3 regions of the Halomonas sp. AOP5-B2-8 genome follow, and region 3 is predicted to be linked to each of the others. Evidence: predicted binding sites of a transcription regulator. Region 3 holds the regulator's gene; each other region holds the start of a gene.
The links. The regulator PhoB, encoded in region 3, activates phosphate uptake and scavenging genes when phosphate is short. The targets are predictions, from matches to a motif close to TGTCATANNNNTGTCANA.

Region 1 (5,256 bases), on a different contig from region 3:
GGAGGCATTGCTTTTCTGCTTTGGTACGCAAGCCAAGCACTGCGCCGCGCTTGGCGCCCCGTTACGCTTGAGGCAAACGGCACGCAGGCGCGTTCTTTCCACGCGGTGATGCTGGCGACACTGGCCGTGACCCTGCTCAATCCGCATGTTTATCTCGACACGGTCGTGCTGATTGGCTCGCTAGGTGCCCAGCAGCCAGTTCCGAGCGCCTACGCGCTGGGCGCAGCTAGCGGCTCGGCGCTATGGTTTAGCGCGCTAGCCCTGGGAGCTTCCTGGCTAGCGCCCTGGCTATCAAGGCCGTTAACTTGGCGACTGATCGATATTGGCGTAGCCATTATGATGGCGACCATTGCCTTTCAGCTGCTTGTCGATGGGCTTTAGGGCTATCGCCGAGTAGTTCGACGCTGTGCGCTACAGGGCTGAGGTTACACCCCCACCGGACCACCATCGCGTTTCTGAATGACCACCGTCGCAGCTCGTGGGCGCACTTGGCCGCTGGCGGCAATGGTGGCGTCTTGAACCAGCGCGCCGCCGTCAGCGGGCCAGTTGCCGGGGTGCTGAATATTGATAAACAGCGCGGTTTTATCCGGCGTGGCAAAGATACCGGTGACTTCACTGCCATTAGGCCCTACCGCGAAACGCTTTAGCTGCTGCTGATTGCTATTGTTAATTACCGGGCCGGTGCCTTGAATATCGCCCAGCCCGTTAGGTACTACCGCAAGCAATTGATCGTTTGTATATTCCGTTAACCCGCCATAGCCATTATCGGTTTGAATCCAAAGAATCCCCTGGCCGTCACCACGCTCGTCGAACCACAACCCATCGGGGCTCGCGAACTGGTTCATTTCGCTCAGGCCAGAGTGGTTATCCACATCGCTTGCCGCGGCACCAAACACAAACACTTCCCAGGTGAAGGCGTTCGGCAAACGGCTTTCGCGCCAGCGGATAATATGCCCCGCTTCGTTATTGGCACGCGGGTTGGACGCATTGGTGGGCGCTGTGCCATAACCAACGCCTAACTGCTCAATGTCGTCACCGGTATTGGTAAACGTCGGCGTGGTTTCTTCGGCGGTACGCTGAGTATTATTGGTCAGCGTGAGGTACACCTCGCCTGATGTAGGGTCGACAGCCGCCCATTCTGGCCGGTCCATTGGTGTTGCGCCCATAAAATCCGCCGCATCACAGGTATTAATGATAATTCCTGCGTGGTCGTCGTCTGCCAAGCCCAGCGCCACGGCTAGCGTGCGGCCATCCTGCGTTGTCGCATCAGGCGTCAGCGCTAGCCACTCACCACTGCCATCGGCATGGAAACGGGCCACATACAGCGTGCCGTTATCCATATATCGACTACCGATAGCCAAGCGGTCGTATTCTTCGCCGGGGCGGTTGGCATCAGCGGGATTCCAGAGGGCATCAGAAACGTATTTATAGACATACTCATTGCGCGAATCATGGCCAGAGTAGTAAACCACCGGCTGACCGGCTTCCAGCTTGCCCAGCCAGCAGCCTTCATGGCGAAAACGACCCAGTGCCGTGCGCTTAACGGCGAGCGCATCGCTATACGGGTCCACTTCTACCTGATAGCCAAACGAGCGCGCCTCGTTGCGATAGTCGTCAGCCGCGTGTTCACCTCGTGGAGTAATATCGAAACGGCCAAACTCATCGTTGTCCTCAGAGGCATCGCCTGCCGAGGTATCCCAGCCATAGCGGCTTTTATCGGTAGGAATACCGATGCGCGCATCGTCCTGGAAGCGTTCACCACGGTTAACGAAAATATCCGGCCAGTTCTCTTCGCAGGCAATATAGGTACCCCAGGGAGTAACACCGTTGCCACAGTTATTGTTGGTGCCTCGGGTCTGCATGCCCGACGGTGAAAACTGCGTTTTGACGTAGTCGCTACCGGCAACAGGGCCTGCGATTTCCATCACTGTTGCGCTGGTAAAGCGGCGGTTATAAGACGAGCCCGGCACATGTGCCCAGTGGCCGTTGGCATCTTTTTCAACCTCAACCATGGTGACACCGTGGGCATTGATCTCGGTGCGTGACTCATCGGCGGGCCGCTTACCGCTTTTTGCATTAGTCGGACCACCCTGAGGTGCCCACAGCGCTTCTTGATCGATATATTCATTGTTAAGCGCCAGTACAAATCGACGCGAGGCGTTATCGGCATCTAGCGCAAACCCTGCCATGCCGTCATGGTGCATGCCCACACTCACAGCCTGGCGATCAGGCGTCATCGGCTGGTCAGCCTGCCAGGTATCGGCAGCGCTGAGCGGCGTACCCCAGGGTACTAGCACCTGTGCCACATAGCCTTCTGGCACCACTATCGCGTCAGTCAGTGAACCGTGTACGGCTTCGAAGGCCAGCGTCAGCGGTGTTTTTTGCGTGCCGTTTGAGGCAAGTGCCTGAGCGGCGCCACCAAAACTCAGCATTGAGGCCGCCGCCATGCTCAAGCCGCCACGCATCACATCGCGCCGAGATACATGTTTTGCCAATACCGCTGCGAACGGTTCATTGCGGCTTGGGTTAAGCAGACGATGATCTTCGATCTCTTTACTCATGTTGGGTCTCCCTCGTATCGTTTTAAGCTAACGATTGAATTTCAAGAGACTTTAACTGAGCAAAATGACAGCGCGATGACGGTCTGCCTGCCTGTATATAGGTAAATTAAAGACACCTTTTGGCACAGTTGCTGCCATTAATCGCATGATGACAAGCGTTTACCTCCCAAAGCCTATTGAGTAGCATTCTCAACTCTGTTAAATTAACGCTAATAGTTATCATTAACACAGGAGTCATCATCGCATGCAGTTTCCCGACAAGGGCGCTGAGCAACGCCATGCGCCAGTAGTGGCGCCTATAGCGGCGCGTGAAGTGGATAGCAAAGAGCTGCTGGGAAGCGCTGGTCAGCTGATTATTCATCATGAACAAAGACGCTATATCTTGCGTCGCACCAAAAGTGGCAAGTTAATCCTTAACGCATAAGCACACCCTAATTTTAAAAACTAATACAGCAACAGCCAGCCATATTGCAGCCTAACTGCACTCAGCCAGCGATGTCTTCCACCTCTCTTTGTTGGAACTATCCGGCTCATGAAATACACATGCGCGTTCAGCGGCCTTTGCCTCACTTTTTTCCCTCTACTCGCCGCTTTTGCAGACGATGCTGAACTTAATCCGGTAACGGTGACGGGCACTCGCGCGCCGACGGACCTCTCTCGGGCACCGCTGATTATCGACATCATTAACCGCAATGATGCGGTGCTAGCAACGGCTAGCCGAGTGGAAGACATCCTTAGCCGCCAGCCGGGTCTGCATGTCGCTGGTCAGGGGCGCCGCAACGGTCAGACGTTGAGTATGCGTGGTTTTGGTCGCTCAGGCGTGCTGATACGTTTAGACGGCGTGCGGCAGGATATTTCGACGGGCCATGTCGGCAACTTTTTCCTCGACCCTGGCTTAATTCAGGAAGTACAGGTAGCTCGCGGCGCCCTCTCCAGCTTATACGGCAGCAATGCGATGGGGGGTGTGGTCAGCTTTACGAGCGTTGATGCCGATGACCTGCTGGCACCTGGCGAAGATAGCGGCGTACGCCTTTCCGTTGGTGGCGCCACCGCTAGCGATGAATTACGCGGCAGCCTAACGGCCTTTGGCCGCCGCGATACCGCCAACGGCAAGGTGGATGGCTTATTTTCAGTCGGCCGCAGTGAGTCTGGCGATATTCGGCGCGCCGGTGGCGATCAAGCAGAGGAAGACGCCACCCTCAACAGCCTACTGTTAAAAGGCGGTTGGGAGCCAAACGACGACCAGCGGGTATTTATCAGTTGGCAGCATTACGACGAGCGCGCAACCCAGCCTGCCAACCCTCAGCAGCTTTCAACAGATGCCAGCAGCCCACTGCGTGACCGCGATGTTGAGAGCAATAACGTGCAGCTTGGCCATCGCTGGCAGCCTGGCGCCGCGACCGAGATCACCTCGCGGCTAACCTTTAGCCAGCAGGATATTGATGAGCCCCAGGCCAGCCGCTCATTAGAACGTATCGGCTTGCAAAGCGATGGCTACCATCGTATGGATCACGGCTGGCTCTCCCAAACGCTGGTGTTTGGCGCCGAACTGGAACAGGCCCGCCAGCGCCCAGAGGGTGAAGCCAACGGCTTCCCAAAAGCCGACATTGACACCCAAGCCGCGTATTTAGATACCACGCTAACGGCGGGGCGCTATTTGTCTGATGGCGGCGCGGGTCAGTTTGATGTTGGTTTGGGTGCGCGCTTTGATCGCTACGACGCTACCGGGCAAGACGATGGTGACAGTGTCCATGATCAAGTATCGCCACGCTTTCGTCTTGCCTGGCGTCCTGATGATGCGCTGATGCTGTTCTCTGGCTACGCCGAGGCTTTCCGCGCACCTAGTCTCTCCGAGCTTTACGCCAACGAGCGTCATTTTGCCGGTTTCTGCGCCGGGCCATTTTTCTGCACCCCGGACAACTACTGGATACCCAACCCCAATCTTTCCCCCGAAACCAGCAGCACGTGGGAAAGCGGCGTGGTCTGGCACCAGGGCGATTGGCAGGTACGCGCCAGCTATTTCGACACCCGCGCGGACGACTTTATCGACACTCAGGTCGACATCATGGCAGGCACTACCCAGGCGGTGAACATTCAACGTGCTCAGCTATGGGGCTATGACGCCCGCGTGACATGGCAGCCTAGCGCTCTCCCATCACTGACCAGTTTTGCCGGTCTTTCGGAAGTCTCCGGCAAAGACCGCGACTCTGGCGACCCACTGGGCAGCCAAACACCGCTAGAAGCAACGCTGGGCAGTGAGCTGGCGCTCTATGGCAGCAATATTCGCCTAGGTTGGCAAAGCCGATTCGCTCAATCCTTCGATAAGCAGAGCGACGACGAGCGTCTACCTGGCTACGGCCTTCACGATTTACATCTTGCCTGGCGTCTTACTCCGGCCGTTGACACCTCGCTGCGGCTCGCCAATGCAGGCGACAAAGTGTGGTACCGCCCCGATGGCAGTCTAGGCGATGGGCGCAGCCTATTCGCGACGCTCAACTGGCAGTGGTAACCAAGATAGTCATCAACCCACTCAGTGACCTATGCAGAGGTAAGTCATGATTGAGTCTCAACAAATCGCTATTTACGAAGCTTTCGACGCGGCGCGAGCGGCCCAGCCACGGCTACCCGCGATTGACATTGCCGAGCGCTTAGCGATTAGCGAAGGCGAACTCCAGGCCGCCCGCCTCGGGCGCGA
Region 2 (5,256 bases), on a different contig from region 3:
ACCAGTGCATGGGCGCCGGGTACTAAAAGAACGAGCCAAGTAGGTAAAATCGCAATTAAATCGACGATTCCATAAAAGCTTTTGAGGTAGAGAAGAGGACGTTCCAGGCAATAGATGCGAACGAGCAGCTCAATGCTGAACAGCAGCGTCAGTACCCATTCCGTGTAGAAAAATATGTCCCCGTAGCGCTCAGCATAAATTTCAATGCTGCCCAGCAGAATCACCGCGACGCTCACCAAAATGGCCACAATCAAGGCGATATCAAATGCTTTCGCCCCCGGTGTGTCGGACTCGAATATGATATGAAACAGGCGGCTACGCAGGCCTTCCGTGGCTGGCGTTAGGTGAAAATTCATTGCGTCATCCTGAAGTGGGCACTCATTCAGCGCTAGCGTAGCGCGGTTTAGTACGCCAAGCGATAGGCGAGTGCTAACGCCGCGCTGCCGTAAGCGGCCTGTGGCTGGCCTTGGGCGTCCAGGGCGCTCGGCAGTGCCAGGGCATAAGTGCGTGCAAGGGCATCTAACTCAGGATGTTCCGCCAGCGTGTTGATAGCCTGATGGGCTTTTGCTAGAAAGCTTGCTTGCTGGCTGTCATGGTAGGCATCTAGCGCCAGCGTGGCGCGGTGCAGCCATTGCGCCGGGGTTTGCGCGTCGGGTAACGGCCAGTGCTGGGCACTTAGCATATTACCGCGCGCTGCTTTGCTGCTGTCTGATGGGCGCAGAGGAACCTGCTCAGCAAGCGCCAGTGCTAATGTCCAAAGCGCCTCTGGCTCCCCCCTTTTTAACTCAAGCTCTATTTCACAGATAGGCGTGCGGTAGCTACCGCTAATAATCTCGCCTTGATCCAATACCAGCTCAATATGGTTGTCAGTCTCGGTTGCAGCGATGCTTGAAAGGCCGCTGGTTAACTGCCAGCAGCGCCGCGTGAAGTCAGTGCGTAACGTCGGAACGAGTGAGGGCAGCGCCTGCGCAAGCTCGCCTTGAAAAGGGGGCAGCTTGGCAAGCGCCGTGAGGTCTAGCTGCGGACCGGGAGCTTGCCACTCCCACTCTTGGCGTTGAGAAAGCCCGCCGCTACCTTGACCTACTGTTTTGACAGTGTGCAGCACGTTACCATCGATTTCGCGCAGGCGAACGGCAATACGCGCTTTGGCTAAATCGTTTGTCGGGGTATCGAAATAGATGTTGGCCAATGCGTGTTGAGATACGGGAACTGAAGCGAGAAGAGGGTGTTGGCTTAGCGCAGCCAGCCCCGTGGGGGGAAGCGCCAGCTTAATCTCTACTTCTAGAGGAATGGGGGTTTTCATGGCAATCGCCACCTCGTTATCGTGACATATAGATGAATATTTGATTACATTTATGAACTTTTCATGACGGCGGCGAGCGCACTCTTTATACTGGCGCCGCCATTTCCAGGCTTTCCGAAAACAGGCTAAAAGGCATTATGGTTACCTCCAATCCTTTTTCTTCGATGTTTGGCCGCTCGCCATTCCAGCCGTTATTGGCCCATATCGTCAAGGCAAACGAATGTGCCGACCAGCTGTTGCCGTTTTTCGAAGCAACCCTGGCAGACGACTGGATCAAAGCGGCTGAGCTGCGCGAAAACGTCACCCGCTTAGAGCATGACGCTGATACGCTGAAAACTGAGTTGCGATTGAACCTGCCCAACACCATGTTTTTACCGGTGTCGCGGTCTGATCTGCTTGATCTCATTAGCGTACAGGACAAAATCGCCAATAAGGTGCGCGACATTACCGGCATCATGATGGGCCGTAAAATGCGTGTGCCGGATGAGCTGGCTGAACCGATGCGCGATTATATCCGCACAAGCGTTGCTTGTGTTGCGCAAGCCCGTCAGGCATTGGAAGAGCTCAAAGATCTGCTTGAGTCAGGCTTTGGACGTAACGTCGCTGACGTCATGCATCGAATGATCCGTGAACTGCATATTCTCGAACACCAGGCCGATGACCAGCAGGTGACTATTCGTCGCCAACTGTTCGCGCTTGAAAGTCAGCTGCCACCCGTCGATGTGATTTTTCTTTATAAAATCATTGAATGGGTGGGTGAATTATCTGACCGCGCCGAGCGCGTGGGTAGCCGCTTACAGATTCTGACAGCCCGCTAAGGGGACTTGTATGCTGATTATTGCCCAGCACGGTGAAATCTTCATTATCCTGGCCTGTTTGTTCGGCTTCTTTATGGCTTGGGGCGTTGGTGCAAACGATGTAGCCAATGCCATGGGAACCTCGGTGGGGTCGAAAGCGATCACCATCAAGCAAGCCATCCTTATTGCCGTTATCTTTGAGTTTCTAGGCGCATGGCTCGCCGGTGGTGAAGTCACCGCCACCATTCGCGGTGGGATACTCGACCCCGAATTATTAGAAGCCAATCCTCAGCTATTAGTTTACGGCATGTTGTCGGCACTGTTAGCTGCCGCCATTTGGTTGTTGATTGCTTCAGCACGCGGCTGGCCGGTGTCTACCACGCATTCTATCGTGGGTGCTATCGTCGGTTTTGGCGCGGTGGGCCTGGGGGTTGATGCGGTGGCGTGGGGCAAGGTAGGTCAAATTGCCTCTAGCTGGCTCATTTCGCCGCTGCTCGCGGGTACCATCGCCTATGTCCTCTTTAAGTCTGTTCAGCATCTGATTTTTGAAAGCAGCGACCCGCTTGCAGCGGCTAAGCGCTACGTACCCGGTTACGTTTTCCTGGTGGGCTTTATTGTCTCGATGGTCACGCTGACCAAAGGCTTGTCGCACGTAGGTTTAAACCTCAGCTTTGGGCAAAGCCTGTTGCTTTCGATTGTGCTCGGCATCGCCATTATGGGTCTGGGTATCGTTATGCAGCGACGCATTAAGTTCGAGCAAAATGCGAACGACCACTTTGGCTACGCTAACGTTGAACGCGTGTTTGGCGTGCTGATGATCTTTACCGCTTGTGCAATGGCGTTTGCGCACGGCTCGAATGACGTAGCGAACGCAGTGGGCCCTCTCGCCGCGGTCATTAGCGTTGTACGTAGCGACGGCGTGATCGACAGCGCTGCGCTAGTGCCCTGGTGGGTGCTTATGCTGGGCGGTGCGGGGATCGTGGTCGGCCTTGTAACCTACGGTCACAGAGTGATTGCGACAGTGGGTACCGGCATTACCGAACTCACCCCAAGCCGAGGTTTTGCCGCCACCCTGGCTGCCGCAAGTACCGTCGTATTGGCCTCGGGTACCGGCTTGCCTATCTCAACGACGCATACCCTGGTTGGCGCTGTGCTGGGGGTTGGTTTAGCGCGCGGCATGGCCGCCCTTAACCTGCGCGTGATTGGCACCATTGCTATTTCGTGGCTGATTACGCTGCCCGCGGGCGCAGGCCTAGCTATTTTGTTCTTCTTTATGTTTAAAGGCATGTTTGGCTAGGCCGGCTCTACTAGCTTGGTCTTATTAACTTGGTTCTGGTAAATCGGCTCGGCTAAATCAGCCAAGCAGGCATGAAAATAACGGCGGCACTCTTCATCGCGATCTGCATGAGAATTAGCAGATATGCAATTGAAGGTGCCGCTGTTTTTTATGCTCTGTTAAAGTAGCCCAGTTGAACGTGATAACAGCCTGTTTCTTTCACCTGCTGCCGGAGAGCGGCCCTTGGATACGCGCTTCCCCTTTGTTGATTGGTTTCGTAACGCTTCCCCCTACATTAATGCGCACCGGGGGCGAACCTTTGTCATCTTAATTGAAGGCGAAGCGATGGCCTCTGGCCGCGGGGAGCAGCTGATTCAAGATTTAGCGCTACTGCATACGCTGGGCGTGCGCTTGGTCGTGGTGTTTGGCACTCGCCCTCAGGTACAGGAAGCCTTAACGACGGCGGGCGTTGAGCCCACGCGTATTGATGGCCGCTGGGTCGCCGACCGCGCCGTGATGATGCACGTGGAGCAAGTCGCCGCGCACCAACGGCTGTGGTTAGAAGCGCGGCTTTCCCTTGGGCTGCCCAGCACGCCGCTGCACGGCGTTGAGCTTAGCGTGATCTCTGGCAATCTCGTGACCGCCAAGCCGCTCGGCGTAAGAGAAGGTGTAGACTTTGACCATGGCGGGGAAGTGCGTCGCGTGCGGGCCAGCGCCATTGAAGGCCTGCTGGAGAAGGGCTCGTTAGTGCTGCTGCCACCGCTGGGCTTTTCAAGTACGGGCGAGGTGTTTGATCTGGATGCCGCCGAAGTCGCTCAGCACGCCGCCGTGGCGCTAAAGGCCGATAAGCTGATTCTGCTCGGTGAATCCGAAGGCTTAGATGATGAGTGTGGGGCACTGCTGCGCCAGCTTTCTCCGGCAGAAGCGGAACCGCGTTTAAACGCCGCATTGCCAGGCAGTGAATTAGCCCGCCATTTACAGGCCGCCTGCACGGCGGCACGGCAGGGTGTAGCGCGCACGCATCTCCTTTCCTGGCGCAACCATGACGCTTTGCTGGGCGAGCTTTTCACTCGCGACGGCGTGGGCACCATGATTACTCAGCATCGCTACGAACAGCTGCGCCCGGCCACGCTCAACGATGTGACGGGCTTACTGGAGCTGCTAGAGCCATTAGAGCGCCGCGGCATGCTGGTTGCGCGCTCAAGAGAACGTTTAGAGCACGACATCGATGACTACATGGTCATTGAGCGCGACGGCATGGTGATTGGCTGCGCGGCGCTACATGTGTTCTCCGAGACGCGCATTGCCGAGCTGGCCTGTGTGGCGGTACACGACAGCTACCGCGGCGGTGAGCGCGGCGAAAGCTTGGTGGAAGCCTTAGAGCGTCGCGCCCGCCAGAGGGGGCTTAGCGAGATATTCGTGCTCACTACGCATACCGCGCACTGGTTTGTTGAACGCGGATTTCACGCTGCCAGCCTAGATGATTTGCCACCGCTTAAACGTGAGGCCTACAACCACGCGCGCAAATCGAAAGTGTTGGTGAAAGCACTGGCTTAGCCCATGAGTAGCCGGCTGAGGAAGCCGCCGCCGACCAATAACAGCACAAATAGTATGAGTCCTAGAATAAAGGGACGAATACCTAATTCGACGAGCGTTGCTATTCGTGTACCGAAGCCTAAGGCGGCCATGGCCATCGCTAATGCCATCTGCCCAGCGAACGCCAGCGTCTGACTCAAGGCGCTGGGTAGCGTTATGAGACTATTAACGCCAACTGCCGCCATAAAGCCGAAGGCAAACCAGGGTACAACCAGTGTCCCGGTTTTAATGCCCGTTCCAGAGGCATGCTGTTGACTCCACCATTGCCCGATAATCAGCAGAAA
Region 3 (5,256 bases):
CAGATACTTGAGCAGTTTCTGCAGCTTGTTCATATCAGCAGAGTCGCCGACTAAGCGGACGTTTCCACTCATCATGCCGTCGAGAAAGGCCTGCTGTGTTGGCTTTTTGAGTACTTTCAAGGCGGTAGCTTGATCGCGGAAGCGTAGCTCAAGATCTAAGTCTACGGGTAGCCCTTTACCGGTATGGATGCTTTTCGGCGTCATCCGGTAGTGGCGGGCAATACTTAGATCTTCGGTGGCTATTCCCCAGTCCAAGCCGCGCATGCGCTCTAGCTGCTCACGAAAGCGCGGCTTGCGGCGCAGGGCTCGTTTGAGCATTAAGCCCAGTAGCCACAGCGTCAGCTTGAGCTTCATTAGGAAACGGCGTCCTTCAGTGCTTTACCAGGCTTAAAGGCGACATTTTTGCTGGCTGCAATTTGCAGCGGTGCACCGGTTTGTGGATTCTTGCCGGTACGCGCAGCGCGTTGGCGAACTGTAAAGGTGCCAAAACCAATCAGAGCAACATCTTCACCTTTGGCGACGCTGTTGGTGATTTCATCCAGAATGACATTCAGTACTTGGCCAGCTTTGTCTTTAGACAGGTCGGCACTCTCAGCGATAGCAGCAGCGAGTTCAGGTTTGCGCATAAGGAATCTCCCTTTGATAAAAATCGAACGTATAAAACGAAGGTATGTTATTGGGTGCGTCACCATGACTAGGTTAGCTTAATCTAGCTTAGTCGTGAACGCGGCGAAAATCAGCCTAGCAGCGCAGGTGCTGCTCTGGAAAGCTCCACTTTCCTTCTCACGCAGCCGCCTGTCAACGCAAAACCAATCAAATGCCCGTCTTTATCTTCCGCCAAGGCACTGATATCGCCGCCTTCGCCTTCAATTCTCCAGCGCTCAGGAGGAGATGGAGCCGGGTAGGCAACCACGGGTAATAACGGGGTTTTAACCACTACCGGCCACGCGCCAAAGCTTACGCGGGTGGGGGTGCCGGCCAGGGTGGCCGCAAGGGCTTTGGCGCTTGCTTGCAGCGGCTGTACGTACATGGCATTCACCCCGTCGACGCAGGCTGCATCGCCTAACGCATAAATATTGGGGTGCGATGTGCGCAGGTGGCGATCTACCACAATGCCGCTAGATGACACCGTTAACCCTGCTGCTTCGGCAAGTGCTGTGCGCGGGGCAAGGCCCGTGGCCATCAAAATGATGTCGGTGCTTAGTACGGAGCCGTTATCCAAGTGGAGCGCAATATCATTGGCGTGGCTGAGCGCTATCGATTCAATGGTGCGGCCTAAATAAAGTCGGATACCCGCGTCGCTGAACGCATCGCCTAAGGCGTGACCTAATGGCGGCGGTAACAGACGCGCAAGCAGATTACCTTCGGGGGCAATGATGGACACTGGGTGGCCGCCGGCGTGAAGGTCGTTAGCGAACTCACAGCCGACTAGCCCGGCCCCCACAATGGCTACCCGTGAATGTCCGTGACTTAACGCCTGATGAAAGCGGCGATAGTCGTCCAAATCGTTGACCGTAAAACAGCGTGAAGCAACGCTAGGCTCGCTGCTAAAAGGCATTCGAGGTGCCGCTCCGGTCGCTAACACCAATGTTTCATAGCTCAGCCGCTCTTGCCCTGGCGCATTGCCTAAAAGCACCGCATGGTTATCCACATCCAGTGCGTTGACATGGGTGTGGGTAACTACTCGGGCGTTTAGCTCTTCGCCAAGCTCTGCGGCGCTTCGCTGAGCTAATTTCTCGGGCGCTAACCCTTTACTAAAGCCGGTAGAAAGCAGGGGTTTGCTGTAATCGTCGCCGCTGTCAGCGCTGATCAGCGTGATAGAGCGTGTGTCGCCCTGCCGTCGCAGTGCACGAGCAAGACCTATGCCTGCCATCCCCGTGCCAATAATCACCAGCGCAGCGCGAGAAGATAGCGGTGTCGTTGACATTATCTGTGTATATGATGCGGGCATGCAGACATCCAAAAGGTCGCTAAAAGAGTTATTGAAAGAGTTATTGAAAAAGCTGCTGAAACCAAAGCCTGTTAGAGCGTCATGTTACACTAGCTGCTCCCGTTATTGCCCTGGAGAACTCGGTGACATCACCCGCTGGCCGGCAAATGTATCTCTTTCCACGCTGGCGCCCCGTCCATGCGGCGCGCCCCGCGATGAGCTCTCCATGGTGGCAGTGGGTAGCCTCCACCGATTCGTTAACCGCTCGTTTAACAGCCGCAGGCGGTGGCAAGCCTTTTCGGGTGCGTTTACTGCGCCAAGGTGTGGGATGGCCGCTGCCCGATGAAGCCCAGGCGCTGGGGATTGGCCCTAAACGCTATGCATGGCTGCGTGAAGTAGCGCTGTGTTTAGATGAAACGCCGTGGGTGGTCGCGCGCTCAGTAGCGCCGTTGACACAGCTAAAAGGCCAGCGTTTAGATCGTTTGGGCGAGCGTTCGTTAGGCAGCTGGTTATTTCGCCAGCCAGACTTAGTGCGAGGGCCATTAGAGGCGACAACACAACGCCCGCCTTTTGCTAGCCTACATGGGGTCGAGCAGGATTGTAGCTGGGGCCGCCGCTCCGTATTTACGCATGGTGGCCTGTCGTTATTGGTACAAGAGTACTTTTTGCGGGCAATGGCGGATGACCTTGATCTGCCTTCGCGCTAGGCTAGCAGCTGCGTTTTCTTTTTCGTGAGGTAAGCATGGATCGTTCACTGTTGCGGCCGAAGGGATTGGCTCGCGTGGCAGACTTTTTACAGCTGATGCGCTTGGATCGGCCCATAGGCACGTGGCTATTAATGTGGCCCGCTCTTTGGGCGCTATGGATTGCCGCGCAGGGCGTGCCGGGGCGCAATGTGCTGCTTATTTTTGTTGCCGGCGTTTACGCCATGCGTGCCGCAGGCTGCGTGGTGAATGACTATGCCGACCGTCATTTTGATGGGCATGTAAAGCGCACTAAAAATCGTCCTCTAGCCACCGGTCGTATTAGCGAAACCGAGGCCCAGCTGCTGTTTATCGCATTGATCGCGATATCCTTCATTTTGGTGCTGCTGACCAATTGGTTCACGGTGATGCTCTCGCTGGGTGGCGTGCTGCTAGCGATTATTTATCCGTTTATGAAGCGCTATACCCACCTTCCTCAGGTCGTGCTGGGCGCCGCCTTTGCTTGGGCGATCCCCATGGCGTTTGGCGCTGTGCTGGGCTATGTCCCGCTGGAGGCTTGGCTATTGTTTTTTGCTAATGTGGTTTGGACCGTGGCGTACGATACCCAGTACGCCATGGTGGACCGCGACGATGATTTAAAAATCGGTATTAAATCGACAGCCGTGCTGTTTGGTAATGCGGACCGCGTCATTATTGCTTTATTACAAGTGGTGACGTTGCTGCTATTAGCATGGGTAGGGTGGCGAGTGGGTCTAGGCGGTTTTTTCTGGTTAGGACTCGCGGGAATGGCGGCCACTTTTCTGCATCAGCAGCGGTTAATTTTTCACCGTGCCCGAGATGCGTGCTTTCAGGCGTTCCTCAATAATTTTTGGTCAGGTTTGTTTATTTTCGCGGGTATTGCGCTAAGTTGGTGGCCTGTGGCGGGCTAATAATCGCCGCTGTCATGTAACTGTCATCAAGTCATGGTGTTATCGTCATCGATATGTCATTGAGCTATTTTTCATTGAATTAGCTCTCTTTGCACCCCTTGAGGCTCTGGTATGACTGCCAAGACCGTTTTGATTGTCGATGATGAGGCGCCGATCCGCGAGATGATTGCGGTAGCGCTGGAAATGGCTGACTATCGCGTGCTCGAAGCGGATAACGCTCAGGATGCTCATGCTTTGATCGTCGACCACCAGCCTGATTTACTGCTGCTTGATTGGATGATGCCTGGCACCAGCGGTATCGAGCTTGCTAGGCGCTTAAAGCGCGAAGAAGCCACTGCTGAAATTCCCATTATTATGCTGACCGCTAAAGGCGAAGAAGATAATAAGATTCAGGGGCTTGAAGCTGGTGCCGATGATTATATTACCAAGCCTTTTTCGCCTCGCGAGTTGGTGGCACGGCTTAAAGCCGTTTTGCGTCGTGCAACGCCGCGTGGTGTTGAAGACCCCGTAGAGGTTAATGGACTGCTGCTTGATCCGGTGAGTCATCGTGTCAGCACTGATGATAAGGCGCTTGAGATAGGCCCAACGGAATATCGTCTGCTGCAGTTCTTTATGACGCACCAGGAGCGCGCTTACACGCGCAGCCAGCTGCTTGATCAAGTGTGGGGTGGCAACGTGTACGTTGAAGAGCGCACGGTAGATGTACATATTCGCCGGTTGCGTAAAGCGCTAGGCGAACCCCATCAAAATCTGATTCAAACGGTTCGGGGCACCGGTTACCGTTTCTCTTCACGGGTATAAATGTGCGCTTATGGAGCCGTGAACTGTGGCAACTGGCCTGGCTAGCCACGCTGGGGACAAGCATTGGCTGGCTATTGGATGCAGCGGGGCTGGGGCTGGCTTCTGGATTGGCAGTGTATCTGTTTTATCAATTGCGGCAGCTGCGCGCGCTGTATCGATGGCTAACCCTGCAACCCCATGATGAACCACCTGCTGCCCAGGGGATATGGGGCGAACTGTTTGATCGCTTATATCGCTATCAAAAAAGCCAGCGCATTACACAAAGTCGGCTGCGTGCCACTTTGGCGCGTATTCAAGAGTCGTCAGAGGCGATGCGCGATAGCGTCGTTATGCTTGACCGCCACGGAGATTTAGAGTGGTGGAACAGCGCTGCAACCACGATGCTTGGGCTGCAAACGGCCCATGACCGTGGTCAGCACATTACCAATTTACTCCGCGATCCGGGCTTTATAAGCTACTTCAACGCCCGTCACTATAGTGAACCGCTAACGCTGACATCACCCATTGATGAGCGATGCATTCTGCAGTACCAAATTACCCTGTACGGCGACGATGAGCGGCTAGTGATGGCGCGAGATATCACGCGTCTGCATCGTCTGGAGCAGATGCGCCGTGATTTTGTGGCCAATGTATCCCACGAGCTACGTACCCCTCTGACCGTGCTTTCTGGCTATTTAGAAACCTATGGCGATCTTGCCGAGCAGCTACCTCCGCGCTTAGGTAAAGGTATTCAGCAAATGCAGGAGCAGACGCAGCGAATGCAGAGCCTGGTCAATGACCTATTGCTGCTGTCCCGGTTAGAAATTGACCAAAGTGGTAAGGATCATCAGCCGTTGTCGCTGGGCTCTTTGCTACAGAGTGTTCGTGAGGATGCGCTAGCGCTATCGGATCA

Region 1: a site for PhoB is predicted at 2,625-2,642, ahead of ACT3RP_RS11255 (PhoX family protein). Genes of this name have one in related genera too.
Region 2: a site for PhoB is predicted at 1,324-1,341, ahead of ACT3RP_RS02975 (CYTH domain-containing protein). Genes of this name have one in related genera too.

What each region holds. Positions count from the first base shown of each region.
Region 1 covers NZ_JBQSVS010000004.1:244,444-249,699, reverse strand. Annotated here, with positions in the region: gene ACT3RP_RS11260 (LysE/ArgO family amino acid transporter) at 1-381, shown strand, start outside; gene ACT3RP_RS11255 (PhoX family protein) at 426-2,561, opposite strand; gene hemP (hemin uptake protein HemP) at 2,806-2,985, shown strand; gene ACT3RP_RS11245 (TonB-dependent receptor domain-containing protein) at 3,094-5,070, shown strand; gene ACT3RP_RS11240 (ChuX/HutX family heme-like substrate-binding protein) at 5,117-5,256, shown strand, end outside.
Region 2 covers NZ_JBQSVS010000001.1:662,625-667,880, reverse strand. Annotated here, with positions in the region: gene ACT3RP_RS02980 (ion transporter) at 1-356, opposite strand, end outside; gene ACT3RP_RS02975 (CYTH domain-containing protein) at 404-1,303, opposite strand; gene ACT3RP_RS02970 (TIGR00153 family protein) at 1,441-2,121, shown strand; gene ACT3RP_RS02965 (inorganic phosphate transporter) at 2,132-3,397, shown strand; gene argA (amino-acid N-acetyltransferase) at 3,620-4,933, shown strand; gene ACT3RP_RS02955 (YeiH family protein) at 4,930-5,256, opposite strand, start outside.
Region 3 covers NZ_JBQSVS010000006.1:132,430-137,685, forward strand. Annotated here, with positions in the region: gene ACT3RP_RS14865 (hypothetical protein) at 1-354, opposite strand, end outside; gene ACT3RP_RS14870 (HU family DNA-binding protein) at 354-626, opposite strand; gene ACT3RP_RS14875 (NAD(P)/FAD-dependent oxidoreductase) at 737-1,951, opposite strand; gene ACT3RP_RS14880 (chorismate--pyruvate lyase family protein) at 2,098-2,637, shown strand; gene ubiA (4-hydroxybenzoate octaprenyltransferase) at 2,673-3,563, shown strand; gene phoB (phosphate regulon transcriptional regulator PhoB) at 3,675-4,364, shown strand; gene phoR (phosphate regulon sensor histidine kinase PhoR) at 4,367-5,256, shown strand, end outside.